DNA from 4 places in the Leuconostoc sp. JNUCC 76 genome. Region 3 is predicted to be linked to each of the others. Evidence: riboswitches for the same ligand, from Rfam matches in the RefSeq annotation. Region 3 holds a riboswitch; each other region holds the start of a gene.
What was found. Region 3 has a riboswitch for thiamine pyrophosphate ahead of thiW (energy coupling factor transporter S component ThiW). Riboswitches for the same ligand answer to the same signal wherever they lie in the genome.
Positions count from the first base shown of each region.

Region 1 (7,652 bases), 740 kb from region 3:
GGTGTTTGCTTAGGGATGCAGTTACTTTTTGACTCATCAACTGAATTTGGTGAAACGACAGGTCTTGGGCTAATTCCCGGGCAAGTAGTTGAATTACCTAAACAAGAGAATTACAAAGTACCGCAAATGGGCTGGAATCAGAACAAAGTGAGCCAAATCAACCAAATCACTCGAACAATGAATGATAAATATACTTACTTTGTACATAGTTATTATGCGGTAACGGACTCTAAATATATTGCGGCAACTGTTAATTATGGACAAGTTGATGTACCAAGTGTTGTGGTTAACAAAAATGTGATTGGTGCCCAATTCCATCCAGAAAAATCTGGACAAGATGGATTAGAAATTTGGCAAAACTTTAAGGAAATGGTAGAAAACGCATGATTTTTCCAGCAATTGATTTATTAAATGGTCAATCAGTTCGCCTTTATCAAGGGGATTATGAAAAAGAAACCACAATTAACTCAGATCCATTGAAGCAGGCAAAACAAATTGAAAGCGCTGGTTTAAAGCATTTACACTTGGTTGATTTAGATGGTGCCAAGGAAGGGAAACCAGTTAATCTAAATGTCATTCAATCTTTGCGAGAACAAACAAACTTGTTTATTGAACTTGGTGGCGGTATCAGGACTCTTGAACAGGTTAACCAATACTTAAATATAGGCATTAATCGTGTGATTATTGGATCAGCAGCGTTGACTCATCCGGAACTTGTGCGAACGGCGGTTGCAAAGTATGGATCCGATAAAATTGTCGTTGGTGTTGACGGCCGTGATGAAAAAGTTGCCACACAAGGTTGGCTCGAAAATTCTGATACGAGTTTTGATGATATTGTTGAAGCTATGTTATCAGTAGGTGTTTCGAATTTTGTTGTCACCGATATTGCCAGAGATGGAACTCTTTCAGGCCCTAACATTGAGCTACTATCACGTTTACAAAATAAATTTCCTAAAAGTAATATTATAGCTAGCGGGGGTATTGCCAATATTAAAAACGTTACAGATTTACAAACGAGCGGTATTCACGATATTATTGTTGGTCGAGCACTTTATGATGGCGATGTGACACTAGCTCAATTGAAGGAGGTGGATGGATGACTTTAGCCAAACGAATTGTTCCAGCATTAGACATTAAGAATGGTAGAGTAGTTAAAGGTGTTAATTTTGTCAATTTACGTGAAGTAGGTGATCCCGTTGAATCAGCGAAAGCATATCAGGCTGCTGGCGCTGATGAGCTAGTATTTTTAGACATTACAGCAACTTTGGAAGAGCGGGATACCATCATGTCAGTCGTCGATGCTGTTTCTAGAGAAGTATTCATCCCCTTGACCGTTGGCGGTGGTATTCGAACGACAGAGGACATGGCTCGTTTAATTAAAGCTGGAGCTGATAAAATATTTGTTAACTCCGAAGCAGTAAAGAACCCAGCGTTAATTACGGACGGGGCTAAAATATTTGGCTCCCAGGCCATCGTCGGCGCTATTGATGCTAAGTGGGATGAGTCGGCTGGCATTTATCGGGTCTATGTTTCTGGAGGATCTAAGCCTACAAGTCTTGATGCTATTGAATGGGCCTCTGAATTAGTCGCTCGTGGGGCTGGCGAATTGCTAGTAACAAGTATGGATGCCGATGGAACAAAAAAAGGGTACGATATTCAGCTTTATAATCAACTAGCAGATGCTGTGAATGTACCAGTAGTAGCCTCAGGTGGTGCTGGTTCAATACAAGATTTCATTAATTTATTTGAGAATACTAAAATTGACGCAGCACTAGCTGCTTCAGTGTTTCATTTTGGTGAAATTAAAATACCAAATTTGAAACGGACATTAAAAGATGATGGTGTGGAGATACGCATATGATTGGCACTGAACCGGATTTCAACAAGCAAAGTCAAAATGGTTTGATCCCTGCTGTTATTGTCGACGCGGAAACGAAGGCATTTTTGATGCTGGGTTATATGAACAAAGAAAGTTATTCATTAACCAAAAGTACTGGGCAAACTTGGTTTTGGTCTCGTGAACGACAAGAATTGTGGCATAAAGGGGAGACTTCGGGCAACATACAACAGGTTGTTAGCATGACATTAGATTGTGATTTAGATACCCTGCTTATTCATGTCAATCCTGCTGGACCAGCCTGTCATACTAATGCTTACTCATGCTTTTTTAACACGATAAAGGGTGAAAGTTTAGCAGATGCAAATCAAGCAGCAATTACAAATAAATGGACTGATGGTTATTTTCCAAAAGAGTAAATACCACACTAAAAAGGAGAAATGATGCCACAACAAACAATTGAAGAACTTTATGAACAAGCACTTGATCGCAAACAAAATCCTCAAACTGGATCCTATACTGATTATCTATATCAAAAAGGATTAGATAAAATCCTAAAAAAATTGGGAGAAGAAAGCACAGAAGTAATTCTCGGCGCCAAAAATAATAATGAAGAGTTAATTTATGAAACTTCAGATTTATTGTTTCATTTAATGGTCTTATTAGTTGAAAAGGGTGTCAGTTTAGATGATATTAAAGATGAATTAGGGTCACGTTTAGGGAAAAAATCATTATTGCATGAACGCGCTGATTGGCGAGGAGACAAGAAAAATGAAAAAGACAGTTAAAGATTTAGCAGCTTATCAAGCAGAATTACCAGTAGAAGCTGTAAAAGCAAAGTATGGCTTGCAACATTTAGCTCGCTTATCAGCCAACGAGTCTGTGTATGGTCCATCACCAAAAGTTGCTCAAGCTGTACGAGCTGTTTCAGATGATGTTTTAGGTTATTATCCAGATGGGCAAGCGACAGAACTACGTGCAGCAGTAGCTAAGTTAAATCACGTTGATCCACAACATTTGGTATTTGGTGCTGGCGCAGATGAATTGATTGAGCTGTTGACTCGTGTTGTGTTGGAACCAGAATCAAATATTATTATTCCCAATCCGACATTTGGTGAATATGCGATGCATGCACAAATCGAACAGTCTACAACAAAAAAAATACCCGTTAATGTTGATAATGGGCATGTTGATTTTGATGCGATTTTAGATGCTATTGATGATAAAACCGCTATGGTATGGATAGCTAATCCCAACAATCCAACAGGAGTATTCGAAACAATCGGCTCCATTAAGCGCTTTTTGGACAAGCTACCAGTAAATATTACATTAGTAGTAGACGAAGCCTACTATGATTTTGTAGATGAACCTGATGCTACTATGGCACCTTTGGTAGCTGAGTATACAAACTTGGTTGTGCTACGTACCTTATCAAAGGCATATGGTCTAGCTAATTTACGTGTTGGATATGGCATTATGCAAGATCCCCTTTATAGTGCGATGCAAGCAGTCCGTTTACCGTATAACTTATCAACCTATCAGATTGCTGGTGGCACGGCTGCTGTATTGGATCAAGAATACTTACAGAAAAATGCCCAACGTTTTCAAGTAGAGCGCCAAAAGTTCCAAGAATTTTTGATTCAAAACAAGTTTAAGTTTTATGAATCACAGGCTAATTTTATTTGGATAAAGGTTGGCGAGACGAAAAAGGTTGGTCAAAAATTATTAGAACAAGGTTTCCAAGTCAACGATCGACTTAATCCTGAGTGGATTCGTATTGCGTTAGGTACACCAGAAGACAATGCTGAATTAAAATTGGCTTTTTTGAAAGCTACAAACAAATAATTTTGTGTTATTAAATTTCACTTCTTTACAAAATGCTTGCCTGATTTAATACATCTTTGAAGCGCCAGTCTTCTTGGTGGTAGGCTTGTTCCCAGAACTGCCATTCTAATTCACAACTTTTAAGAAAAAACTGTTTTGCCTGTTGGCGTTGTTGAGTTGTTGCATTTTCTGCTAAGCGATCTATCCATTCAAAGATTTTATCGGATAGTGAAACTTCCGAATCATCATCTGTATTATCATAAAAATCAATCCAGCTTTTGAATGGGTTATCATTTGTGTTCGCTTTCTCTTGAACTTGTTTTTTTGCAATTTCATTATAGGTCCAAGGGCATGCCTGAAAAGCAGCTAGAATATTTAATAAGGAGCCGGTGTCAGCCGCGCGATACATATGTGATTCGTATAGGTATGCTTTAGGTGTTGGTGTGGCGTGTTGCAATTTTTCATATTCAACACCGGCAACCTCACAAAAAACATGATGGGGATGAATTTCGCTATTTAAAATGAAATCAATTGAATCAGCAAAAAATTTCATTTCATTACGATTAGTTAATTTGGTAATGGCATTGGCATAAATTTTGATGAATTCACTAAGATATTGGAAATCTTGTTCAACGTAAAAAATTAAAGCTTCTCGGGGAACGTGACCGTCCGCAATGCCACGAACAAATGCGTGACCATGAATGGCTGTCATAATTGGTGCAGCTTGGGTGCGTAATTCTTCTGAAAACATAATTTCTCCTAAAATGTTTACATGTCCAACAAAAAAACTCTCTCTTGACCAGGCAAAAAAGAGTATCTTTTGTAAAAAGAATACCACTTTCCTACGCTAGCATTGACTAGATCAGGTTCGAAGGGATTGATAAGTAATATCATCTCAGCCAAGAAGGCACCCCTAGTGGACAGCATATATTTTTTTAATGTGATTAGCATAGCACTGAAAAATTAAAATTGCAAATGGTTTTATAGCGCAGTTAATGGGCTAGAAATTTTTTTGCATTTAAAATTAGAATGGGTTATACTGATCCACGAAGTTAATATTTTATCTGGGGTACCGTAAGGTTGAGATAATACCCATTGAACCTGTCAGGTTAATACCTGCGAAGGAAGAATAAGTTAGATTAAGATGTCTTTTTGATGCCATCAATCACTAAATTCTTTTGTGGTTGGTGGCTTTTTGTATAGACACTTATAACTATAAAAGGTATTTTATCGAAACATACGACCTCGAAACAAGAGGAGAGATGTTTATGGAACAAGTAGAAACAGTAACAGCGGGATCAAAAGGGAAGTGGTCTTTGCGAGAAGTTATTTTAATGGCGTTGATTGGTATTGCCTTTGGTGTGATTTATTTTATTATGGATCCAGTGTACACAGCACTTGATGCTGTCTTAGTTCCGCTTGGGTTACACCAATATACCATCGCAATCACTATTGGGCCATGGATGATGGCAGCCCCATTGGCTAGTTATTTATTGAAACGTGTTGGTGCGGGATTAATAGGTGAATTGCTTGGCGCCACTGGAGAAGCCTTGTTGGGCGGCTATTGGGGTGTTGCAACACTAATTTCTGGATTTATTCAAGGTATCGGATCAGAACTTGGTTTTACCTTGACAGGATATAAAAGCTGGAAAATGGGTTTGATTTTATCAACATTTACCGGAACATGCGTGACATTCATCTGGTCATTATTCCACGACGGATATCTACAATTTGATTTTGGTATGCTAGTTGGGTTGTTTATTGTTCGCTGGATTTCAATTGCATTCTTTGCCGGTCTATTAGTTTACTGGATTGTCAACTTGCTAGAGAAGTCTAAATTATTAAAAACAAATCGATAAGGTCAATAAAAGTATGACAGAATTAAAGGCCAATCATTTGGATATTAAATTTGACGATGAAATTATCTTAGAAGATATTTCGCTGGAGATTAGACCAGAACAATTTATATTATTAGTTGGTTCATCTGGATGTGGCAAATCAACTTTGATGACTGCCTTAGCTGGATTATATCCTAAATATGGCGGCGAATTGTCACAGAAAGTGTCTTTGAATCATCAGTCAATTGCTCAAATCAAAGCGAACCATCGTGCTAAAAAAGTTGCCATGCTATTTCAGCATCCAGATCAACAATTTGCCATGGATCGTGTAGAAGATGAATTGATTTTTTCGTTAGAAAATTTATCTTTAACTACCGAGGAAATTGATAAGAGAATTAATTCTGCTTTATCAGAAGTAGGCATTGAATCGCTACGACACCGAGAACTTTCATACTTGTCAGGTGGCGAATTGCAAAAGGTTGCTTTGGCTGAAACATTAGCGATGGGCGCAGAAATTATTTTATTGGATGAACCTTTTGCGGCCGTTGATCCAGAACATCGACAGGAGTTACAAGTATTGCTAAAAAAATTAGTTGATCAGGGGCATGGCATTTTAGTTTCAGATCACGACACAAGTGGATATGAAAATCTTATAACAGATTTATATCGTATTGAAAATCGACATATAGCCTGTGTTAATTCTACAGTTTGGTCTTCTTTTTTTAAACAAGATGTAAATGATAGTATTGTTACTAATGATGACTTCAATGAGTCTGTGTTTAGTATGGCAAATGTGACGGTAAAAAACGATAAACAATCTATTTTGAAGAATAGCAGTTTTGAATGGGCAAAAGATAAAATCACCTTAATTACTGGACCCAACGGTATTGGGAAATCAAGCTTACTGCTTACTTTTGCAAGATTACACGATTATGAGGGTTCGTTGTTGTATCAAAGAAAGCTACTCGATAAACTTCGTAAAAAAATATATGCTAGGAAAGTTGGTTTAGTATTTCAAAATGCAGCTGACCAATTTTTAAACATTACCGTTTCTGAGGAAGTTGAACAGGCTAGAGCCCATAGCCATCACGCTGATTATTGGACGAATGAGAAGATTGACCAGTGCATCCAAAAGTTAAATTTAATAGGTCTTGGAAAGCATAGTGTTTACGAATTATCAGGTGGCGAACAAAAAAAGCTACAAATACTGATTATGTTAATTATTGCACCCGATACCTTGCTGTTAGATGAGCCATTATCTGGATTGGATACGAATTCTATTCAACATCTCATGCAAATCATTAAACAGTCGTCAAATGACCTTGAACAAAGTATTATCATGATTTCACACCAAACACACGGCATTATTCAATATATTGATTATCATGTTCGCTTTGATCAAAATGGTTTGAAATATGAAAGTGTAGTTAATTCATGAATGAAACACAAAAATTACTATTAGTGTTGCTTATTTCGATAGAAATTGCGTTCACAAAATCAGTTTATCTCAATCTGTTTTTAATTGTTGTTAGTATTTTGATTTTAATAGTGACTAAAAGCCATTTGAAAACTTTTGCTCGATTATTGATTGTATCAATTTTGCCGGCAGTCGGATCATTCACATCATTTTATTTTTTTGGTGCAGGAGACGAATCACAACGATTACATTTTGCACTAGTAATGACCACACGTGTAGGTGCTTATGTATTCATGGGTGCGGCATTTATGTCGACTATGGTTTTGTACGAATTATTACGTTCTCTTGAACAAAATGTCAAAATGTCCGCAACCTTTGTATATGGCATTCTGGGTGCATTGAGTTTTATTCCCCGAATTATAAATTCAGTTAAAACAATTCGGGCAGTGGGGCTGATGCGAGGCGAGAATTTGAGTTTTTGGTCGCCTAAACTTTATTTTAAAGCCATTAGTCAAGCATTAATATGGTCAAATAATTTAGCGATGGCTATGACCTCTCATGGCTTTGAAGAAGGTGAAAGCCGTAGTTACCACCGACTATTTCCAACAAAAGTTTCTGGGTGGCTAATTATTGGCGTCGTTATGCTACTCATTCAATACTGTTTATTTGTTATTAAGCTTTGGTAAATAAATGTGTTAAACTATGATTATGAAATTAAAACAAGCAGATTTACTTT
Region 1 covers NZ_CM132206.1:1,650,219-1,657,870, reverse strand. Annotated here, with positions in the region: gene hisH (imidazole glycerol phosphate synthase subunit HisH) at 1-387, shown strand, start outside; gene hisA (1-(5-phosphoribosyl)-5-[(5-phosphoribosylamino)methylideneamino]imidazole-4-carboxamide isomerase) at 384-1,100, shown strand; gene hisF (imidazole glycerol phosphate synthase subunit HisF) at 1,097-1,861, shown strand; gene hisI (phosphoribosyl-AMP cyclohydrolase) at 1,858-2,256, shown strand; gene hisE (phosphoribosyl-ATP diphosphatase) at 2,281-2,625, shown strand; gene hisC (histidinol-phosphate transaminase) at 2,609-3,682, shown strand; gene tenA (thiaminase II) at 3,708-4,412, opposite strand; TPP riboswitch at 4,484-4,586, opposite strand; TPP riboswitch at 4,717-4,806, shown strand; gene JNUCC76_RS08270 (ECF transporter S component) at 4,930-5,520, shown strand; gene JNUCC76_RS08265 (ABC transporter ATP-binding protein) at 5,534-6,937, shown strand; gene JNUCC76_RS08260 (energy-coupling factor transporter transmembrane component T family protein) at 6,934-7,602, shown strand; gene JNUCC76_RS08255 (YiiX/YebB-like N1pC/P60 family cysteine hydrolase) at 7,625-7,652, shown strand, end outside.
Region 1: it holds a riboswitch for thiamine pyrophosphate, as region 3 does, so the genes downstream of both, JNUCC76_RS08270 (ECF transporter S component) here and thiW (energy coupling factor transporter S component ThiW) in region 3, are expected to answer to the same signal.

Region 2 (7,652 bases), 490 kb from region 3:
AAAGCATTGGGTTTCCAGCTATATAATTGGGTGCAAATACACGAATAATTTGATAGTAAGGGAAATTCCATGGTTCAACCATCATCAATACACCAGTGGGGCGCGAAATTACTTGCGCATCCCCCATCGAGGATTTAATTGGTTCTGGCTTAAGAAAATCTGCACCATTTTTGGCGTAGTAACGAGCAATTGAAACACTTAACGCTACTTCACCTTGAGCCTCGATAAATCGCTTACCCATTTCAATAGTAAGTACCTTAGCTAAATGATCAGCATCTTCTTCCATCAAGTCAGCAATTTTGTTTAATATCTCTGCACGGCCACTAGCCGGGTCATTGCGCCACTTCTTATACAGTGCATGACCTTCGGCAATGGCTTTCTCAACATAAGCATCATCATGATTGTCAAATGTTTGAATAACTTCGTCGTTAAAGGGATTAATTGTTTGATAGCTCATTTTATTCGACCTTTCTTCAATTAACAAATTACATTTCTGTTCTAAACACCCTTACTATAACACCATCATTCATTCGCAAAGTATATTTTGTTTGTGATATTTTCAGCAAAGCACATTATTTATAAATGTAAAGAACGCCAATATTTTAAGGTAGCGCTTATATTTGCACTTTGACTAATCATACTGATTACAGCAGCACCGTTAACACCCGTAGATAAAACTGATGACAAATTTGTTTCTGATATGCCACCGATTGCCACACTTGGCCATTTACTTTTACTTGTCAAATATTGCAACCCTTCAATCCCAATCTCTGGATTTGCATCCAATTTGCTTACTGTCGCAAAAACAGGACCAATTCCGATATAATCAATCCCTTTAATATTCTCTATTCTTTTATATTCGCTGTCGTTAGACACCGACACCCCAACAGCTAGACTTCCAGATAATTGAATATTATTGATGATATCGCCATCTTTTTGCCCAAAATGAACACCCTCTGCATCAATTTCATGTGCTAGTTGAATATCATCATCAATAATCAATGGAACATGGTAGTCAGCTGTTAGCTGCCGGACTTTTTTGGCCACTCGTAATTTCTCCGATCCACTTAAAGCAAGTTGACCTTTTTCTCGATATTGAAACACACTGATTTTTGATTGCAGTGCTTCCTCTAAGACTTCAAAAAAATGTCTCTCTCCATTGGTGTCCTGAGTTCCTAATACAAAATAATTTACTAATATGCTCGGATCAAACATTTTCTAGTACCTCTGGAAAATGCCTGTCAGTCACTATTGCTTGGTGATTAAGCGGCCCATGACCATGACCAACATCGATACCTTCACGAATGGTAGCATCAACATAAGCTTTTGCATGAATAATAGCCGTTTCCATATCATCTCCCAAAGCTAAACGTGCAGTAATAGCCGCAGAAATTGTATCCCCTGTCCCGTGAGTTCTAATTGTATCTACCCGTGAACTTTTAAGCCAAAAATGACTACCATCAGCTAGTAGAATATAGTCATAAACATCTTTTCCAGAGGCATGCCCGCCTTTTAATAATACGTTTTCAGCTCCTAATTGTTGTATCTTTAAAGCTGATTGCATGACATCCTCATGGTTAGTAATGCTTGACCCACTTAAGACTTCAGCTTCTGGCCTATTAGGCGTAATGAGCGTTGCCAACGACATCAAACTAGACTTAATAGCAACTATGGCCTCATCACTCAATAAGTGAGCGCCTCCCTTGGCAATCATTACAGGATCTAATACATAGTCACCAAAATCTGCTTGTTGTAAATATTCAGCCACTGCTTCTACTGTAGCCACATCACCAAGCATGCCACTTTTTACAGCACTTACTTTTAAGTCATCAGCCACTGATTTTAATTGGGCATGGATCATAGATGGTGAGGTCATCGAAACTTGCTGTACACCCATCGTATTTTGTGCTGTTAAAGCAACAATAACATTAGCGCCATAAACACCTTGGGCAGCAAACGTCTTTAAATCTGCACTAATTCCAGCACCACCACTACTATCCATACCAGCAATTGTTAAAACTTGGGGCGTTTTATTAACCATAATTTAGCACACTTTTCTCAATAAACTTTTGAACATCGATATTATCAATAACAAATAATTCATCTAATAATTGATTGGTAAAAGAACCTGGTTGATTCGTTTTTGTGGCGGCTTTTTGTCCAGCAAGTTTGAATGTAGCCATTGCATTCATCACATTAGAAACCTTTAGCTCATCAGCAATAAACGCGCCAATTAATGATGATAAGGCATCTCCTGTACCTACAATAGAAGATAATTGTTCCACATTTATATCAAGTGTTTGTGTGTATTGACCATCACTGACAACGTCACAAGAACCGCTTAGCGCAATAACTGCACTTGTTTTTTTGGCGGCACGCTGTGCAATTTCAATTACGTCCCCTTTTCCAGTAGCATCAATACCTTGACTAGCAAAATCAATATCGGCAAACCAAGCAATTTCGGCCGCATTGCCACGAATAACATCAACATGACCAGATGCTAAAAATTGTGTAATAGCTTTAGACCTGAATGGAACTGAGACAGCAACCGGATCTAATACGACTGGCTTGCCTAATTGGTATGCTTCCTGAGAAAGTTTAATAATATCGTTAATTTCTACTTTTTGAAGCGTACCTGTGTTAATAATCACTACATTGGCAATTCCGGCTAATTCCTTAAATTCTGCTAGCTCGCGACTCATTAACGGTGAGGCACCAACAACATTAACTACATTGGCTACAAATTGTGGTGTAACAAAATTTGCATAAGTAAGGACAAGAGGTGATTTCATTCTAACATCTGTAATATTCATGATTAAATTCCTTTTTTTCTTGTTTGGCTTCGTGTTTTTAAAATTAACATTAATGAATAAAAAAACCGCTAACTATCAGAAAAGATTAGTTAACGGCTAAATAGGCATATTTATACACCAGAATAGTTCATTATTATAATCTTCCTTCGCACGAATTACCGTAATCAGGTTCAATGGGTATCTCTCAGCCAGCTTGGGCACCCCAGATATTTATTTAATTCTACTTCAGTGTACCTGAATTTATATGAATAATCAACCGCCTAAGTATGCCTTGCGCACATCATCTGATGCAAGTAGCTCTGCTCCCGTACCTGTCATCGTAATCTTGCCACTTTCCAAAACATAGCCGCGATCCGCAATTTTTAGCGCTTGATTCGCATTTTGTTCGATTACTAATACTGTCATTCCTTGTGCATTAACATTTTTAATAATATCAAAAACTTTTTCAATAAATAGCGGTGCCAAGCCCATGGAAGGTTCATCCAACAATAATAATTTTGGTTGTGCCATTAATGCGCGACCCATGGCTAGCATTTGTTGCTCACCACCAGATAAAGTCGCCGCATCTTGATTACGTCTCTCCTTTAAAATTGGAAACTGATCGTAAATAAGTGCATATTCATCTTTCAAGTTAATGCCCTTGCTTCGAGTAAAAGCACCTAACTGTAGGTTTTCTTGAACAGTCATGCCAGAAAAAACGCGCCGTCCTTCTGGCACTTGGGCAACTCCACTTGAAACAATTCGCTCTGAATTCATAGTTAATATGTTTTGATTTTCAAATAAAATACGTCCCTTAGTGGTTTTTTCTAAGCCTGAAATCGTACGTAAAATTGTAGTTTTCCCAGCGCCATTAGCACCAATTAGTGATACGATTTCGTTATTGTTCACCACAAAGTTAACGTCTTGTACCGCTTTAATGGCACCATAACTTACGTTTAAATTTTCAACTGTCAGTACTGCACTCATTCGTTATTTTCTCCCAAATATGCACGGATCACATCGGCATTCTGCTGTATTTCTAATGGTGTGCCACTGGCTAATAACTTACCGTACTCTAATACATATAATCGCTCACTGACAGCCATAACAAGATTCATATCATGCTCAATTAAAATAATGGTCATCTTAAACTCTTGTTGAACTTGTTTAATTAAACGTGTTAAATCAGCCGTTTCTTGTGGATTCATACCAGCTGCTGGCTCATCTAAAAATAAGACTTTAGGTTTTGTGGCCAGTGCCCGAACAATTTCTAAACGTCGTTGTTGCCCATATGGTAAGTTTGTTGCCAGCGTATCTTGTACCTCCAGCATATCAAAAATACTTAGCAGCTTACGAGCTTCGTTTTTTAGTTGCTCTTCATTTTTATAAAATGAAGGTAAACGAAACAATGAACTGAATACATGTGCCTGAGTATTAGCATTCATGGCAATCATAACATTCTCTAATACTGTTCGACTTTCAAACAAGCGAATATTTTGAAAAGTGCGCGCAACACCTAATCGAGCCCTTTTTGCAGGCGATTGACGATTGACATTAGCTAACCGCTGACCATCAAATAAGAGTACTTCTCCCTCACTAGGTGAATACACACCTGTTAGTAAATTAAATAATGTGGTTTTACCTGCACCATTTGGCCCAATTAAACCAATTAACTCATTTTCGGAAGCTTCAATATTAACACCATCAACAGCAGTTACACCTCCAAAACGGATACTTAAATCACGCGTTTTCAGAATTGTCTGAGCCATGTCCGTCTCCTTCATCAAATAACCATTTCTTTAATGATAGTTCTCGACTACCAAAAATACCTTGAGGTCTAATCAGCATCACAGTAATTAAAATAACAGCGTAGATGACCATACGCAACGAACCAAAATTTTGTAACATTGTATCTAACACACCTAATGCAATTGCTGTCACAACTGTCCCACTCATTGAGCCAATCCCACCTATTACAATAATGATTAAGATCATAATACTTTGTATAAAAGCATAGTCTTTAGGCGCAATAGATTGGATGAAACTTGCACGCAAGCTACCAGCCATAGCAGCAAATAGTGCCCCAGTCACAAAAGCAATTACCTTATATTTAGTTGTATTAATTCCTAAGGATTCGGCAGCAATTTCATTATCACGAACGGCAATAATAGCTCGCCCAGGCATACTACGAACAAAGTTGACCACAATAATCAATGTTATAACTGCTAATATATAAACTAATTGCCAACTCACAAAAGGTGCGATGCCAAAAATACCAGCTGGTCCGTTAGTTATTTTCAAGTTCATAATGACAATTCGAATAATTTCAGCAAACCCTAATGTTGCAATAGCCAAATAATCACCACGTAAACGCAAAGTTGGAATACCAACAATTAGGGCAATTATGCCACTGACTACGATACCCGCGGTCATTCCCAAAATAAAGCCACTGATACCAGGAACAACTTCCATAACTAATGCTGTCGCGTAAGCACCGATAGCCATAAATCCAGCGTGCCCTAACGAAAACTGCCCCGAAATACCAACCACTAGATTAAGTCCCAGTGCAGCAATGATATTAATGCCAATAAGTACAATCGTTGTGATGCCATAATGACCAATAAGGCCAACCATTTGAGCTACGAATATCAAAATGAACCCCATTGCAGCCAAAGATGCCCATGATAACGTGTATTTAATATGCGCTTGATCCATCAAACTTTCTCCCGCTTGTTTTTCCCTAAAATACCAGTCGGTTTAATAAGCAATATGACAATCAACATTGCATACACAATCGCATCTTTGTAATCTGAAAAAGCTGTCGCTTGAACCATTGTTTCCAATATACCGATTAACCAACCACCTACTGCTGCCCCTGGAATAATGCCTATACCGCCCAAAACCGCGGCAACAAAAGCTTTCAACCCAGGTGTCATACCCATCAATGGGTCAATACTGTTATAATATAATCCAATCAAAACGCCACCAGCCGCCGCCAATGCTGACCCAATTGCAAATGTAAATGAAATTGTGTGATTAATGTTGATACCCATTAATGAAGCTGCATCTGGATCCGCGGATACTGCCCGCATCGCACGACCCATTTTTGTATTTTTAACAATGTAAGTCAATAACAGCATCAAAACTATTGAAGTTACAGCAATAATCAACTGAATATTTGAAACTTGTATACCATAAAAATGGTATTGTACTGTCTTAATCGCCTGTGGAAATGAACGTTGATCTGACCCATATAAATAAGTCATGCCATTTTCTAACAAAAAAGAGATGCCTAAAGCGGAGATTAGAACCGCAATTCTTGGAGAATGACGCAATGGTCGATAGGCAATATACTCAATGACCACACCAATAATGGCGCTTACTGCCATTGCGAGAATTAATGCTATAAAGAAATTTAAATGTAAAACCTTAATGAAAAAATAGCCAAAATACGCACCGAGCATGTATACATCACCATGTGCAAAATTGATTAATTTAATAATACCGTAGACCATTGTATAGCCTAAAGCTAGTAGCGCATAGACACTGCCTAGCATAAGACCATTGATTAATTGTTGAATGAAAGTAGTCATTTTAACCTCAAAATATTATAAAACGCATTAGTTTCATACGTTTCTTAGAAAACGCGTTCACTTAACAACTACGGCAGATGACTCTTTGCCATCAGTCATGCCAACCATAACCATTGATTTGACAGGATTGTGGTCTTTGTCAATTGACATCTTACCAGTTACACCATCAAAATTTTTCAAGTTAGCCAATCCCTTAGTAATTGCCGATTTGCTAGTTGAATTTTCATTTTCAATAGCTGTTTTTATCATGCGAACCGAATCATAAGCTAAAGCTGTAAATTGTGATGGATACTTGCCGTAAGCCTTTTTATAAGCTTTGGCGAATGGTGCTGAAGCCTTAGTAGCTGGTGCATCAACTGAGAAATGTGCCGCATAATAAACATTGCTTGTATTTTTATTTCCTGCAATTTCAGCCGTTTTAGCATCACCAATACCATCTGGTCCAATAACCGGCACATCAATCCCCATATCACGCATTTGCTTCAAAATTGCACCACCCTCAGTGTAGTAGCCATTGATAGCAATTGCGTCAAACTTTTTATCCTTAATTTTTGTCAAAACTGCTTGAAAGTCTTTCGTACCTTCTTGATAAGATTCAACATCTACGACGTTACCCTTAAAGGCTTTTTTAAATGCAGATGTGATACCAGTACCGTAATCGGAAGAATTGTCCTGGAAAATCACAATATTTTTTGCTTTTAAAGTCTCTGTGGCAAATTGTGCCATCTTTATACCCATAAAAGAATTTTTGTATTGTGCGCGGAATACGTAAGGTTGGACATTCCCATTCTTTTGCAAAGTAATGTTGTCTGCACCAGCAGTTGGTGAAATCATCGGCGTCTTACCCTGAGTTGCCACTGGCACTGCTGCTTGAACCCCAGAGGTAATCACGGGACCAACGATAGCACTGACCTTTTCTTTGTTAATCAAACTACTTGTTACCGAAGCTGTTTCAGTATTGTCCGTCTTAGCATCTTTGTTAATGATTTTAAACTTATAGCTTTTTCCGTTAACTTTAACACCACCATTAGCATTAATTTGCTTTATAGCAAAGTTAGCACCATCTTGCTCAGCCTTTCCATATGAGGAAGCGTCACCGGATGTATCAAAGACACCCCCAATTTTGATTACATTTGATGTTGATGCTTTGCTAGACTTATTGACTATCCCAAATGTAACGATACCACCAATAGCAACAATAAACGCAGCGCCGACAATTACAATTTTTTTCATACTTTCTTCTCCAATTTATTCTCTCAATTCCTTC
Region 2 covers NZ_CM132206.1:423,302-430,953, reverse strand. Annotated here, with positions in the region: gene JNUCC76_RS02360 (NAD-dependent succinate-semialdehyde dehydrogenase) at 1-457, opposite strand, end outside; gene thiE (thiamine phosphate synthase) at 577-1,215, opposite strand; gene thiD (bifunctional hydroxymethylpyrimidine kinase/phosphomethylpyrimidine kinase) at 1,208-2,041, opposite strand; gene thiM (hydroxyethylthiazole kinase) at 2,034-2,813, opposite strand; TPP riboswitch at 2,938-3,028, opposite strand; gene JNUCC76_RS02340 (ABC transporter ATP-binding protein) at 3,066-3,779, opposite strand; gene JNUCC76_RS02335 (ABC transporter ATP-binding protein) at 3,776-4,561, opposite strand; gene JNUCC76_RS02330 (branched-chain amino acid ABC transporter permease) at 4,533-5,507, opposite strand; gene JNUCC76_RS02325 (branched-chain amino acid ABC transporter permease) at 5,507-6,385, opposite strand; gene JNUCC76_RS02320 (ABC transporter substrate-binding protein) at 6,443-7,618, opposite strand.
Region 2: it holds a riboswitch for thiamine pyrophosphate, as region 3 does, so the genes downstream of both, thiM (hydroxyethylthiazole kinase) here and thiW (energy coupling factor transporter S component ThiW) in region 3, are expected to answer to the same signal.

Region 3 (7,652 bases):
TTTCATTGATTCCGATACCGTGGTAATGATGCAAATGATGCATCATTTCAGCGGGACCATCTAACAGTATCTTGGCGTTACAACCAAAATTTGTGCATGTACCAGCAACCTTATTTTCTTCCACTAAGGCTACTTTTTTTCCTGAGCGAGCTAACGTTTGTGCCCCGTGCCATGCAGCATGACCACTACCAATAAAAATAACATCATAATCCATTTTCATATCTCTTTTTCTTGTATCATCTTTTTTAAGACCTGATTAAGCGCTTGATTTTCTCGCAATACTTCTTCAATTGGACGTCCAACTTGATGTATTAAGTTGTCACGCATCATTTTGATTTCAGACAAAATGCGTTCAAAAGTAGTTGCTTTCTGATCAGACATTTTTAAGACCTTGACGCGTCTATCCTGTGAACTTTGCACCTTAACAATCCAAGACTTATTGACAAGTTTCTCAATTACCGGTGTCAATGTATTACTTGACAACTCAAGCTCGGCACCAATATCCATTAGCTTAGCCGAATTCTGTTTATAAATAATCAGTAAGCTCATATATTGCAAATATGATAAATCATATTTTTCTAATACGTAACCATACAGATGATGAAAATAACGATTTGTATTGTATATTGACAAGCACAATTCGTCATAAAGATGTTCATCTTTACTCATATCGTAACCTCCTAAACAATATTATATCGCGTGCGATATATATTGCAAATAGTACGTTATAACTAAAAAAAATAACTGATTATAGGCTTTCTTTGCCTTATCGTCAAAGAAAGCCTATAATAATTAAAAGATACTAAAAGTAACCTACACACTTTAAGTATGTTTTAAAATACAAAGGATAATCATTATGTCTAGAAAACTATTGGAACAAAATGGCATCTGCCCTGTAGCAACGACTATTGATCTGCTCAGCAGCAAATGGAAAGTATTAATTATTCGTGACCTTTTACCTGGAACAAAACGTTTTTCAGAATTAAAAATTAGTGTGGCCGGTATTAGTCAAAAAATGTTAACGCAAAGTTTGAGAGAGATGGAAGAAGATGGTCTCGTGGTTCGTCAGGTCTTTGCTGTAGTACCTCTTAGGGTAGAGTATAGTTTATCAACCTTGGGACAAAGCATGCGTCCAGTCATTGATTCGATGGCTGACTGGGGCAGTTTCTATCTTGACGAAAATCCAGACAAAAGAAAAGCATTGCTGGAACAATAAGATTAAATTATGCACATTTTTCGAGTGAATATGCTATGCAAAATAAAAAGCAACTATCTTTAAATAGTTGCTTTTTATTTTGGAAGTTACTTAGTAACTGAAAACCCACCTGTCCAGCCAATTTGTTCACTAGCTGCCAAGGTCATCTGTAGAAAACCAGTTGCCTCTAATTCACGAGCTCGATTAAGTTGACCCGCATCAAGAACATTTAAATCGCTATCATTCAAAGCCTCGATAAATAGCTTCTTCCCTTCATCGTTTCCTGCCACCAAAACGGTTGTTGTATTTTCACCAACCATTCCACTTTGTAGCGTAGCAGCAAAATTTGTATTAAATGCCTTAAGTACTATGCTATCTGGTAACTTATTTTGTAGTTCTTCTGCTGCTGAACTATTAGCTGGAACGACTAATTCATTCCAAGTCTCAAAGTTCAAGGGATTTGTTATATCAACAACAACTTTTCCTTTTAATTCTTGTTTGTATTGTTGAGCGATTGTGTCTAAAGCAGGATAAGGCACAGCCAAAATAACTAATTCACTAAGACTTGTCGTTGTATCCTCTGGAGTTAAATAGTTGACACCATTGCCAGCTTTTTCAAAATTAGCTCCGATTGCCTGTCCCATATTGCCTTTACCAAAAATTGTTACTTTCATGATAGAACCTCATTTCTATAATTATTTGTTTTGTTCACTATAATAACTATAGTACGTTTGCAACCTAATTGATAGTAGGCAGTTTAAAGTTAGTAGATATCTATTAGTAACTTATTGGTATATCAATAACTTGCCTTTATGCTTAACATTTCATTCACTTAATTGCTTTTTTTCAATTGTGAATATTTAATGTTAAATACCCATTGAGGATCACTGCACAGCAAGTCAATTTGGTTAATGACTTCTCTCCTGAAGTTTTCCATGCCGCTTGTTAGTGACAGTGCTTTTTCAGCTGCTATATTGAGGTAGCTAATTGCAAATTGACTGGCAACCCATGGATCTTTACCGACCGCAAGAAGTGTAGTTATCATTGCACCAACCATGTCTCCTGTCCCAACAAACTTATTCAATTCATCGACGCCATTGTTTAAAATAAGGTATTTATCATTTTGAACAATGACATCCTTTTTTCCTGTTGCCACAAACACGGTATCGGCATAATCAGTTGTTATTTGTTTCAAAGAAAAAATGAGATCTTTTAACGCTTGATCATGCTGATCAGAGCTAGCACCATCAATACCTTTTGCTAATGATGGTAAGCCGACAAATCTTCTGATTTCTGAAGTATTTCCTTTGATGACTGTTGGATGATTACGCGCCATAGCCATTCCTAACTTTGTTCGTGTGACTCATTAAGTCGACCCATGTTTAATAGTAATGCATCTGTTGACTGAAATAATGACGAAAATTCACGGGTATCACTACTCATGATAGGTTTACCACCAAGATACAATATAGTATTAGCCACCGTTTATAACGTAATATCATTGGTTATGCAATGTACTAACGTGCCTTTTGCAAAGGTAAAATTGATTTAATTTTTATTAATTCATTTTTTATAGCTATGCTACCCAACAAACATTCTCTGAATTTCTTTAAAAGAATTTATTTTTAGCAAATTTACTAAAGCAAAATAAGCGATTACTGATCCAATTATGGTTGCACCCACAAAACGAGGTGTATACACAAACCAATATAAATTTTGTTGTTGTCCAGTAAACCAGACCATCACCGGAACTGAAATTAACGATCCTACAATTCCGGTTCCAAGAACTTCACCAAAAATTGACCAATACATATTACGTCCACACTTATACAAGATACCTGCACCAAAAGCGCCAAAAATTGAACCAGTCAAAGCCAATGGCGGTATACCTAGCATTAGCATTCTTATTATTCCAGTGATTACTGCCATAAAAACTGCATATACTGGTCCTAGAATTACACCAGCAATAATATTCATGACACTGGACATTGGTGCCATACCTTCAATTCTAAAAATTGGAGATAGCACGATATCTAGCGCTATCATAATTGTAACGACCATTATTTTTGTTAACTTAACATTTTTATTCATTATGATTTCCTTTTTAATATTCCATTGTATTTTTATATTTTAATGATTGTGTTAATTTCGATTAGAGCATAGTTAAACCACCATCTATGAATAGACATTGGCGGTCATATTATTTGCAAGCTTTCAGGCCAGAAATACAGCTGAACCTGCCACATCATAATTAAATTCCTTTTCCAATAAAAAAAGTGCCCTTAAATACATAAAAAAGGACACTTTTGACAACAGTACATGTCGTTATCAAATATTGGTCACTTTCCTACGCTAGTATTAACTAGATCAGGTTCAAAGGGACCGATATACATCATCTCAGTCTTTGCGACGCCCCTAGTGATTATTATTCATTTTTCAAAAAATTCCTTTCAATAAGTCATTTTATGCAATAAAAAAACATTTTTCTCACCTAGAGAAAAATGCTACGTTAAAAAATGTAGCACTTTCCTACGCTGATGTTAATCAGTTCAGGTTCGAAGGGTTCTTCTCAGCCATTTTGGCGCCCCTAGCACAAACATTATTGTATCATAATTTTCCTATTAAATCTAAATAATTCATTCTATTTTTCACATAACTTTATCATTAAGTGATAGACTTACAGATGAAATTTACTTTTCACAAATCCGCCAGTCGAGAATATAAAAATACCAATCTGCTACTAAACACAGACCAGTATTTCGATGTCTCGTCATTAAGGCTGTACTTGCGTTTTCCCCTGCTCATCATTGTACAACTTCGTATCATATATTTTGATAAATGGTAGGTAAATAATGAAAGCTATTACAACACAGATTATTGCTAAGACTGCTGCTTTCCAATCAACGGTACTAATAAATGCACCGATTCCGGCTGGGGATGGCCATGGTGCTTGAATAACAATTGGCCGAATGATATGGAAGTTAATAGCTGCATAAGCAACGGAAGCTGTTGCCATTGGTGCCAAGAAAAATGGAATAGCTAGATAAGGATTATAAACAATTGGTAGTCCAAATATTAACGGCTCGTTAATATTGAAAAATGATGGTACAATTGAAGCTCGACCCAAAACTTTGAGCTGTTCGGAACGTGCTAGTAAAGTAATAAATATGCATAATCCAAGTGTCGCACCAGAACCACCTAAGATAGCAAAGGCATTATTAAATTCTCCAGCAAACGGTATGTTAGCCCCATTTGAATTTGCTACCATATTTGCTAAGAAGATAGGCGTAATGAATGCGGAAATAATGTTAGCGCCATGAATACCAACAATCCACAAGGCATGAATCAAGAACTCAATCACCATAATTCCTAGCCAGGTGCTAGTCATGCTTGTGACGAAGCTAAATGGTATTGCAATCATTTTGAAAATGTCAGTACCGAGTAACACTAAGGAACCATTAATACCCAGTACAACAAAAGCAATAACGAAAGTTGGAATTAATGCCGTAAATGATCTTGATACACCTTCCGGTACAGCATCCGGCATTTTAATCGTCCAGTTATGTTTCACACAGAATGAATACAACCAGACTGCTAAAATAGCCATAATAATCGCTGTGAAAATACCACTTGTTCCAACACGGTCGATTGTGCTGGTCATTCTAAATCCGTTGATAACTGTTTCGTCCTTGGATATGGTATTTAGCAGAACAATTTTTCCACCTTTTAAAACCAATTCTGGCAAGCACATAAAGAATGCAAATAGCGATAAGAAGGCACCATTTAATGGCGCTACTTTTAGTTTATCTTCTGTTTGAATAATACGCGTTAATTCAAAACCAATTGCTAAACTAAAATACATGGCTAAGATACCCATGGTTGCTGTGTTGGCAATCATGTACAAATCGCTAAACTTAAAGAATGTTGCGTCGAAAAAATCATTTAAGAACGGAAATACTGTCGGCAATATATTCAAAACTAATATCATAGATCCCACAATTGTAAAAGGGATTGAAGCCATACCAGCAGCCATGATCGCTCTCACAATTCTATATTGTGAAACTTTGGTCATTGGTTTCAAAAGCACTTTTTGCAGGAAGTTAAACATAGGTCCATTTTCCATAACTATTTCATCTCCTTATTATTTTTAAGAACGGACTGATAGGCTGTCAAACGTGCGTAATATTTATCGTGATTTGTTGCAATCAAGCCTAACCTTTTGTTAACTATGAGAAGCATGCTACTACTGAGTAATAACAGGATTAGTACCACTAAGCGGTTACTACCAGTATTTTGTATAAATTGGTAAAAAAATGTAAATAACGATGTTGGGATGCTCACCATTAAAATGATATTCACGATAAGCTGTGATCTGAAGAACACTTTTGAATAAATCAGTTGATTCGTATGATGTCCAAATAACTTAATTTGTTCAAGAATTGCTAGCGAAGCGATAAGCATTAAAGCAACAGGTATTAGTGCCACTGGGGTCTGCCACATAATTATGGCCCAATACAAGTTTACGAACAGAAAGAATGCCGTGGCATAACGGATTAACATGAATCGATTAAACTGCATGCTTTTAAGGCTCATTTCCGTACGATTTTCTTCGATTGCGACCTCTAAACCATACTGCTTATCCTGTGGCCTTTTTGGCCCTCGTTTGATTCCTTTTTTCAATGTCTTGTACCTCCTCATAAAGAGTCTGCATTTCAATAGCCATCTCACGTAAAGTCATCGTTGTCATTAAGTGGTCTTGTGCATGGACTAATATAATTTCCATATCAATATGACTACCCTCAGCGTATTCTTGTAATAAGTTTGTTTGCGATTTATGAGCTAATAGTAATTCGTCATTTGATAATTTTAGATTTTCGTTAGATAGCTTAAAGTTTTTTTTTCTCATAGCTTCAAAAGCCTTATGAACCATTGTGCGCGCATTTCCACTGTGTAAAATAATTTCAAAAGCGACAACTTGAATGTCTTCTGATTTCATATATACTTACCTCCTTTCATCATTAACAGAAAATTATGCCGAAATTCTGAAAAATTTTTTGAGGCAACTAATCGACGCTGTTCTTCAGTATTTTCTGTGAATTTTACTATTGCCTGCGTTGTTTCTGTCAGACCCTTATTGCTCCGATAAGATGGTGATAGCAAGAAAACTAGCTGAATGCTTGGATACTCGTCAGACCACCTGACACCGTTTGGTATAATCCCAATAGCAATTTTGGGTACTCGACTCATCGGCATAGCAGGATGTGGAACGGCAATAGTATCACTAAAAACGATTGAGCTCAGCTGTTCACGTTGATCAATTTGTTCCAAAAATTCATGTTTTAATTCGGTAGGTTCATTGAACATCAGCATATTAGTTAACTCTTGTAGTAATTCCTTTCGATGAGGCGATACCTGCCATATTTTAAAACTTGACTGGTCAATAAATTGATCAAAATGATTTAAAACGCTATTAATTGGCTGCTTTTTCTCTACAGCAATATATTTATTTCGGATTTGTTCATTATCTAAAAATTCATTTATTTTTTGAACATCTGCTTCAGTTAAAAAAATACTTACCTGTATGACCGGGACCTTGAAAACACGTGTTGACAGATCAATAGCACTGATAATGAGATTAACATTACTTAAAGCAGTGTCATCAACTTCATAATATCCTTTAATATCAACAATGTTTAAACACATACCAAATTCTTTTTCGACACGATTGTTGAGTAACTGTGCCGATCCATACCCTGTTGCGCAGATAATTAAGGCTCTTGGTTTATTTAAATTTTTATATTTTTCTGCTGCTGCCATCAAATGAAGTGCTAGATAAGCGACTTCATCGTCATTAATGTCAAACTGAGATAGATATGGTGACCATTTTATATAGCGCTTGGTATCCATGAACTCACTTAAATAATTCGTTTTTATTTCCTGTAACAAAGGATTTTTCAATTGAATACCTTGCTCAAGGCGAACTACCATCGGTTTTAGGTGTTCAATGATATTTTTCTTGAGAGCATAATCCTTAGTAACTGGGTAGTCGGTTTCTAATTCAATTCGTCGTAAGATCATATCTAAATCCCGTTGTAACGGACCATCATTTTGTATATTAATATTTTTCCCTTGTGCCATTAATTGAATGGTTAAATAATCTACTTCACTTTTCGGAAATTTTAATGATAGGCCACTTTCAATACGAGAAAAAATTTTTCTAGCAACATCACGAACCTTTCTGATTTCAGGATTAATGTCAACTTGGACAGCCTGTAATTCAAAGCCACATTTCAATCGTTGAACGCTTAGTGCAATGTATAAAACAATATTTTGTATGGTAAAGTCTGTTAAATGAATACCAGCTTCTCGACATTCATCAAGAACAATAATCGTAATTTGATCAAAACTAATTGCCTTAAAGAAAGATTTGTTTTTCATATAATGTTGAATAGAATTT
Region 3 covers NZ_CM132206.1:910,960-918,611, reverse strand. Annotated here, with positions in the region: gene JNUCC76_RS04565 (dihydrolipoyl dehydrogenase family protein) at 1-214, opposite strand, end outside; gene JNUCC76_RS04560 (MarR family winged helix-turn-helix transcriptional regulator) at 217-669, opposite strand; gene JNUCC76_RS04555 (winged helix-turn-helix transcriptional regulator) at 857-1,216, shown strand; gene JNUCC76_RS04550 (NADPH-dependent F420 reductase) at 1,303-1,869, opposite strand; partial or broken gene JNUCC76_RS04545 (hydroxyethylthiazole kinase) at 2,028-2,638, opposite strand; gene thiW (energy coupling factor transporter S component ThiW) at 2,777-3,241, opposite strand; TPP riboswitch at 3,523-3,622, opposite strand; TPP riboswitch at 3,705-3,794, opposite strand; gene celB (PTS cellobiose transporter subunit IIC) at 3,969-5,303, opposite strand; gene JNUCC76_RS04530 (sugar transporter) at 5,321-5,875, opposite strand; gene JNUCC76_RS04525 (PTS cellobiose transporter subunit IIA) at 5,832-6,191, opposite strand; gene JNUCC76_RS04520 (BglG family transcription antiterminator) at 6,188-7,652, opposite strand, start outside.

Region 4 (7,652 bases), 190 kb from region 3:
TTAATGCTACTGTCGCAAAAAAAGATGGTAATGCATATTTTGTTAATATTTTTGATTTGACATATGGTCAATTCAAAACAGCGGCGCAACGTGAAAAATTGATTTTAGAATCTGCAAGCTCTAATAATAGTACAAGTTCGGATGCTGCTATGACTGCCGTATTAACTGGTAAAGCAGGTGTTAATAACGCATGGATTAGTACTGATGATAATTACCATCCAAATAATAAGGGCTATAATTATATGACAACACAATTATTTAACAAAATGCAAAAGGAAGCAGATAAATGGCTGATCAAACATTAATTAGATCGAAAACTGAAGTTAAAAAAAAGAAACCAATTTGGTTTTGGCTTTTTTGGGGATTGCTACTTTTTCTAATAATTGGGTTTATTTGGATTTTTAATGATGCAACAGGCCCCGTGAAAATAAAAGATAATGTGTCTAAAGTAAGCAAATCAGATGCGACGTTTGATGTAACCTTGAATAAAAAACAAATTAATGCTTTGGTAGCTCATTACCTTAATGATACAGATAATAGTGGTTATACATTTAAAATTGGTGATGATGTGATGATGTATGGCAGTGCAAAATTTCTAGGGCAAAAGTTTAATTTTGGTATGGCTTTAGATGCCAAGCTAACACCTAATGGTAACATTGTTATGCAGGCGAAGTCTTTAGCAATCGGTAACCTATCGTTGCCGATTAAAACTGTGATGAGTTACGTCAGATCAAGTTATGATGCGCCTCAATACGTTACAATCGTACCGAAGAAGAAACAAATATTTATTGATATGAGCAAGTTACCCACAACGCAAGGTATTAAATTTAAAGCAAAGGTCATTAATATAAAAGCAGATCAGTTTGTTTTCCAAGGAGGTCTTGCAAATGAGAAAAAGTGATCGTTCATTTTACAATTGGTTAATGACGAATCGTAATTCTATGGCAGCCAATGAAGTGCAACAATTTGCAAATAATGCCTTTTTAGATTCGTCATTTCCAAAACAAAGTAGTGATTTTGATGAATTGTCAAAGTACTTAGAAGAGAATACAACCTATTTAATGAGTATGACAACATTTGATGAAGCGTGGTCACTATACAACGCTGAGCGTTGATGTTAGAAAGGATATATGTTTAATGGCACAAATAATTCAATGGTTCCCTGGCCATATGGCCAAAGCTTTTCGTTTGATGCGGGAAAATTTAAAACTAGTTGACGTTGTTTTTGAGCTGGTTGATTCCCGTATTCCCGAAAGCTCCCGTAATCCGGAAGTGGATAAGTTAATCGGCAATAAACCCCGTTTGTTAATTATGACTAAAGCTGATTTAGCAGATCCTGATCAAACACGGGCATGGAAAAAACATTTCGAAGCACAAGGATACACAGTACTTGTGCTCGATACGCGTGACCCAAGGACTCCGCAATTAGTGACTAAAGCAGCTCGACGAGCAGTTGAAGCAAAAAAAGCAGCACAACTAGCAAAAGGTATTCAAGATCAGCCTATTCGCGCCATGATTTCTGGAGTGCCAAATGTCGGTAAGTCAACATTATTGAATCACTTGGTAATGAAAAATGTTGCGCCAACGGCGGATCGACCAGGTGTAACGAAGAAAGTTGCTTGGCTAAAAACGCCAACAAAATTAGAATTACTGGATTCCCCAGGAGTGCTCTGGCCAAAGTTTGAAGATCAGAACATCGGCATGAAACTAGCATTAACAGGAGCGGTGAAAGATACAATCTTTGCCAAAGATGATGCTGCACTATTTTTAATTAACTTTTTTCGAGAATATCGACCAGAGGCCATTATTGAGCGATATCATTTGAACGACAATATTTTTGATCAAGAGAATGTAGATGTTTTATTATCCATCACAAGCAAATTAGGATTCAAAGACGATTATGACAAGGCCAGTGAACGAATACTAAATGATCTTAGAAAAAATAAATTAGGGGCGTTTACACTTGATTTAATTGAGATGAAAAATGACTGACACAATTGCAAATATTAAATTACAATTGAAAAATATGTTGCCTAACGATGAGCAGTTGCTGATTTGGCAACAAGATAAACGTGTTGGCGTACAAAATGCTTTGAGAGCTTGGCAAAAAAAGCAAGTGATGTTGCAGGAAAAACGCGAGCATTTTTTATCTCGTTTTGATATTGAGCGTCAGTACTGGATGCAAGGCTACGACTTAATTGCTGGCGTGGATGAAGTTGGTCGGGGGCCTTTAGCTGGCCCAGTTGTTGCGGCAGCTGTTATTTTACCGCATGATTTTGATGTTTTAGATGTCATAGATTCTAAGCAACTGTCTGCAAAAAAAAGAGACGAGTTGTACGACAAAATTATAGAAAAAGCAATTTCTATAGGTGTTGGTAGCGTCGAAGCCTCAATTATTGATGAAATTAATATTTATGAAGCAGCGCGTGTTGCGATGAAAGAGGCAGTCAACCAGTTGGCTCCCGTACCTGAAGCTTTATTAATAGATGCTATGCGGTTAGATTTAGATTTGCCACAAGAATTTTTAATTAAAGGGGATGCACGAAGTAATTCTATAGGTGCAGCCAGTATTATTGCAAAGGTCACACGTGATCGCCTAATGGCTTCTTATGGTTTAAAATATCCTGGTTATGGTTTCGAAAAGAACGCTGGATACGGTACAAAAGAACATCTTGAGGGTATTAAAAAAATCGGCATTACACCGATTCATCGTAAAACATTTGCACCTATTAAAGATATATTATGATGCACTGTAATATGACTAAGAGACTGATTGCCATCATCCAGTCTCTTTTTTTGATCACAATTGTTTTAAAGTGTGTCCGCTCAGCATTTTCGGTAAATCCGTGCGAGGCCATAGCTTCTGCTAAACGAGTTGACCATCGGAGTGAAACTAGAATAGCTTTGAAAAATAATTGTGGTGAGTAAAATGTTAAAGATTCACCACGCATTAAGGCTGCTGTTCGGATAGTTTGAATTTCTTGTTTAACACGTGGCACAAAAGATAATGCACCGCGAAGACCGTAGACAAAAGTGGTTGGCACACGAAATTTTTGTTCAAGTGTGTCTAGAAGCAGGACCATATCCGTTGTAAACGAAAAAGCCGCTCCTAGGAATATATAGGCGACAATTCGAGTTATCATGATAATTGCCATTTCATGGGAACCAAAAGTTGTAAATGATGTCCATGCACCTAAGACAGGCAAGATAGGCATGGCAATTAATAGCAAATAACGTTTCCAAGACAGTTTTGAAAGAACAAGATAAATACCAGCAACAATCGTTACAACAACATTGATTTGATAATTCAGGACAAAAGTTAGTTCGATGCTAACGATAAGTATAAGTAGAAATTTAACACTTGGATTCATAAAAAATGCTCCATATATTGTAACGTTCGATTAGATAGATGCAAATGATAATCAATGATTGGGCGTAGCTGATCTAGTTGGTGGCTAATAATAATAAAACGTTGTCGTCCAATGTCTGCGATTTCTCGTAAAATTTCGCCTACAACACGAACAGAATCTGTGTCCAGACCAGCAATAGGTTCGTCTAACAATAATATTGGTGTACCAACAATTAGCATCACCAAGAGTTGAACTTTTTTCTTTTGCCCGCCAGAGAGCTGATAAACGACATGATCTTGTAGTCCATCCAAATTTAAGCGCTCTAAATAACGAGTAATGACTTTTTCGGACCATTTTTCTGGTTGCTGCGCATGTTGCACGCTCAACGCGATTTCCTCACGAATCGTCATTCGTAAAAATTGTCGTTCTGCATTTTGAAATATCAATGCTACTTGTTTTGCATATTTTGCAGCATTAAATTTTTTGATATTTTGATCCATATACAAAATGTCACCTTGGTAGGATTTTAGACGAGTTAGCGCATTAAAAAGGGATGACTTGCCTGTGCCATTTGCTCCAGTAAGGAGCGTAATTCCACCAGGAGCCAAAGATAAATCAGAAATACTAATTAATTGACGTTGTCCCACTAAAAGTTCAAAGTTTTTTAATTGCAAAACACCTTCTTTAGGTAATTGCAGGTGGACATTTTGTTCCGGTAAAATACGATTCTGAAAGTTATTAACAGTTGTTACTTTTTTGTGGTGTATTTCCCATACATGATCAACAAGTGGTTCGTACCCATGTAAATCGTGATCAGTGATTAATATAGTGGTTTGTCCCTGTTTTTGTAAATCTTTCAATTTAGCTAATAGATCCTGACGAGATTGGCTATCAATATTTGCAAAAGGTTCGTCTAATAATAAGAAATCACTTTGCATTGCAACAATGATAGCTAATGCAACTTTTTGCTTTTCACCACCTGATAAGGTGTTAATATCTTGATGAGTTAATTCTGAGATACCAACAAATTCTAGAGCATGCGTTGCACGTTGCTTGATATCAGAAGGATGAACTTGCAAGTTTTCTAAAGTAAAAATCAATTCTTCCAGTGGTGTTTTCATAACAAATTGAGTGTCTGGATCTTGAAATAAAAAACCGACGACTTTAGCTTTTTCGTTAGCTGGTAATGTGGTAACTGATTGATCATTAACAAGCACTTCACCTTTTAGTTGGGGATATAGTCCTGCAAATATTCGGAGAAGGGTTGATTTTCCAGAGCCAGATGGACCGATTAATAGGTTAAAACTATTGTGAGATATTGACATAGTGGTATCATCAAGTATTTTTGTGTTGCCATATGACAAACTGATATGTTTTAAACGAGTAACCATAATAATTCCCTATGTACGCGGAAATTCCGCTTATTTATATTTATCTGTTTTCTTTGCAATGGTTAAAACATCAGAATCTGTAGCCATGTTTATTTTGCTGTAAACCATGACAGGAATGTCACTAATTTCTGCTGCAACCTTCGGCAGATTTTTCAAAATATCCATTAATTGATCGTAATCACCGTCAAGAGTTGATTCAAAAGCACCTACCTGATAGTTGACACCACTCTTGTCAATGTAAGCAATCACATGATCAACTATGCGAATGATTTTTTCTGTATCAGCTGTCATTGGTAATACTTGGACTGCAATACTTGATATCATGAGACCACCTCGTTTTTATTAACCTCTAGAATACCTGATTTAGCAACTAGTTTTTGTGTGAAGTAAACGATAACTCCTGCAAAAATAGCTGCTGAAATGAGACGAGTAATGAATAATCCAATCAACAAACCAAATGAATAATCAGCATATCCATTGCGGAAAAGGTCCCAAATAAATGTCACAATAGTAACTGTGATGACAGACATTGACAAACTCGTTTTGTCCCAACGACGGTAGCCAAATACAGCAAATCCAAGTTCGGTACCAAACCCTTGGATTAATGCAGCGACAACATTCATGACACCCCATTGAGAGCCAAAAACCATTTCAATTGTGCCGCCAAGTGTTTCACCTATAATAGATGCACCAGGACGACGTAAGATGAACCCAGCCATAGGACCAGCCATTAGCCAAGGACCCAATGTTGCATCATTAGCATATGCGCTTAATCCGAATGGTGTTAAAAAGGCAGCGATGACATTATAGCCAAATGCCCAAGCCCAAAATATAAATCCAAAAAACACACCGATTAGTGCGATGAAGATAACATCGCGAAGTGACCATTTGTTTGCAGACATTTGCAAAACCTCCTAAAATTTCCGATATTAACCAATAAGAGTATGAGATATACAACTGTTTTCATGACTTATTGGTTAATAATTGATGTAGCCGAAATCACCGCAAAATCGGGTGTAATTAGAAAAAGCCAGACTTCACAAGGAAGACTGGCTTGAAAAATTGTGGTCATAATTTCAATGCATAAACGACACTTAACAAACTTGTGTTATTTCATCATCACATATTATAGTGATAACGTTACAAAACATAGTACTGGTAAGATATGTCATTTCATAAATACATTTTCAAGTAAATCTCCCTACGCTAGTATTATCTAGATCAGGTGTAATGGGTTTTATCTCAGCACGACGGCACCCCAGATTTTGGTGTTTTCAGTTATTTGTGAAAAGCTCACGCATAGAGTGTAACACAGGACCAATTATCGTGCAAACTATTCATTCGTATGTTATAGAATTTAATCACCAAATAATGTTATATTTTCTAACATTTTAATGTTTTTAATGAAGAAATTTGAGTATGATGTAACTTGTGGTCTTTATTAATTAAAAGTACATGATATCAGCGAGATATTGAGTTATTTGTTATACTAAAATGAGTAAAAAACAACTCTAAGGATAGAAAATGGACAGTATTCATCTTTCACCACGGCTTGCAGCTGTGGCTTCATTTGTACCCAAAGGCGCAAGGTTAGCCGATATTGGCTCTGATCACGCTTATTTACCTGCTAATTTATTAATTAATAACAAAATTTCGTTCGCAATTGCTGGTGAGGTTGCTAAAGGACCTTACGAAAATGCGCAGCACGAAATTGTTCGAAAATCGTTAACCACACAACTTGAGGCGAGATTGGCGAATGGATTAGCGGCAATTAAAGATGAGGATCATATTGACACAGTCACAATCGCTGGTATGGGCGGTGTCTTAATTACAGACATATTAGAAGCGGGATTTTCAAGAGCAAAACATTTTGAAACGCTTATACTACAACCCAATACTGATGAGCACGTTGTGCGAACATGGCTAAACAACCATCAGTATAAAATTAACGACGAGGTTGTTGAACAAGAGGATAACCATTTTTATGAAATTATGATTGCAACAAAGGGCACCCAAATTTTATCAAGCCTTGATAAAAAATTTGGTCCTGTCTTGCGAAAGAGCAAAACGTCCGTTTTTGTTGCTAAATGGCAGAAAGAATTGGACCGTATCGACACAATTTTTGAAAATCTTGAATTTGCTGGAAAAACTGATTCACCCATTTATCAAGATTGGAAAAACAAATATCAGCAAATTCAGGAGGTTATCAAGTGATTGCACAAGAGCTAATTGACAAGATTGAGATTTTTGCGCCCAAACAATTAGCTGAGGAGGGTGACCCTACGGGACTGCAAATTGGTGATCCTAAACAGCCCGTGCATCGAGTAATAACAGCCCTTGATGTTCGTCCAGAAGTGGTTCAAGAAGCAATTGATAATCAGGTCGATTTTATATGGGCACACCATGAGGTCATGTTCTTTCCGGCAAAAAATCTAGACTTATCACAGCCTCAAAATCGAATGTATGCAGATTTGATTCAACACCATATTGTTGTTTATGCTTCACATACTAATATGGATAGTGCACAAGGTGGCATGAACGATTGGCTGGCTGAAGCGCTCGGTATTCAAAATGCAGTGCCTCTGGTACCAAATGTAGATAAGAGAACGGGTCTTGGCAGGATTGGACAATTAGTGCAACCAATTTCTGTACAAGAATACGCTGTGAAAATTCGTGATTTGTTTAAAGTTCAAGCAGTGCGCGTTATCGCTAACGATGTGACAAAGCCAATTCAAAAGATCGCTGTGCTAGGTGGAGATGGTGGCCGTTGGTGGCGGGTTGCGCAACAAGCTGGAGCTGATGCCTATGTCACAGCCGATGTCTACTATCACGTTGGGCACGACATCTTGGCTTCAAATTTTATTGTGATCGATCCTGATCATCATATGGAAGCCATTGCTAATGAAAAAAT
Region 4 covers NZ_CM132206.1:722,555-730,206, forward strand. Annotated here, with positions in the region: gene JNUCC76_RS03710 (SGNH/GDSL hydrolase family protein) at 1-305, shown strand, start outside; gene JNUCC76_RS03715 (YpmS family protein) at 287-901, shown strand; gene JNUCC76_RS03720 (YozE family protein) at 888-1,115, shown strand; gene ylqF (ribosome biogenesis GTPase YlqF) at 1,138-1,992, shown strand; gene rnhB (ribonuclease HII) at 1,985-2,746, shown strand; gene JNUCC76_RS03735 (energy-coupling factor transporter transmembrane component T family protein) at 2,730-3,371, opposite strand; gene JNUCC76_RS03740 (ATP-binding cassette domain-containing protein) at 3,368-4,741, opposite strand; gene JNUCC76_RS03745 (thiamine-binding protein) at 4,772-5,065, opposite strand; gene JNUCC76_RS03750 (ECF transporter S component) at 5,062-5,643, opposite strand; TPP riboswitch at 5,923-6,012, opposite strand; gene JNUCC76_RS03755 (tRNA (adenine(22)-N(1))-methyltransferase) at 6,266-6,955, shown strand; gene JNUCC76_RS03760 (Nif3-like dinuclear metal center hexameric protein) at 6,952-7,652, shown strand, end outside.
Region 4: it holds a riboswitch for thiamine pyrophosphate, as region 3 does, so the genes downstream of both, JNUCC76_RS03750 (ECF transporter S component) here and thiW (energy coupling factor transporter S component ThiW) in region 3, are expected to answer to the same signal.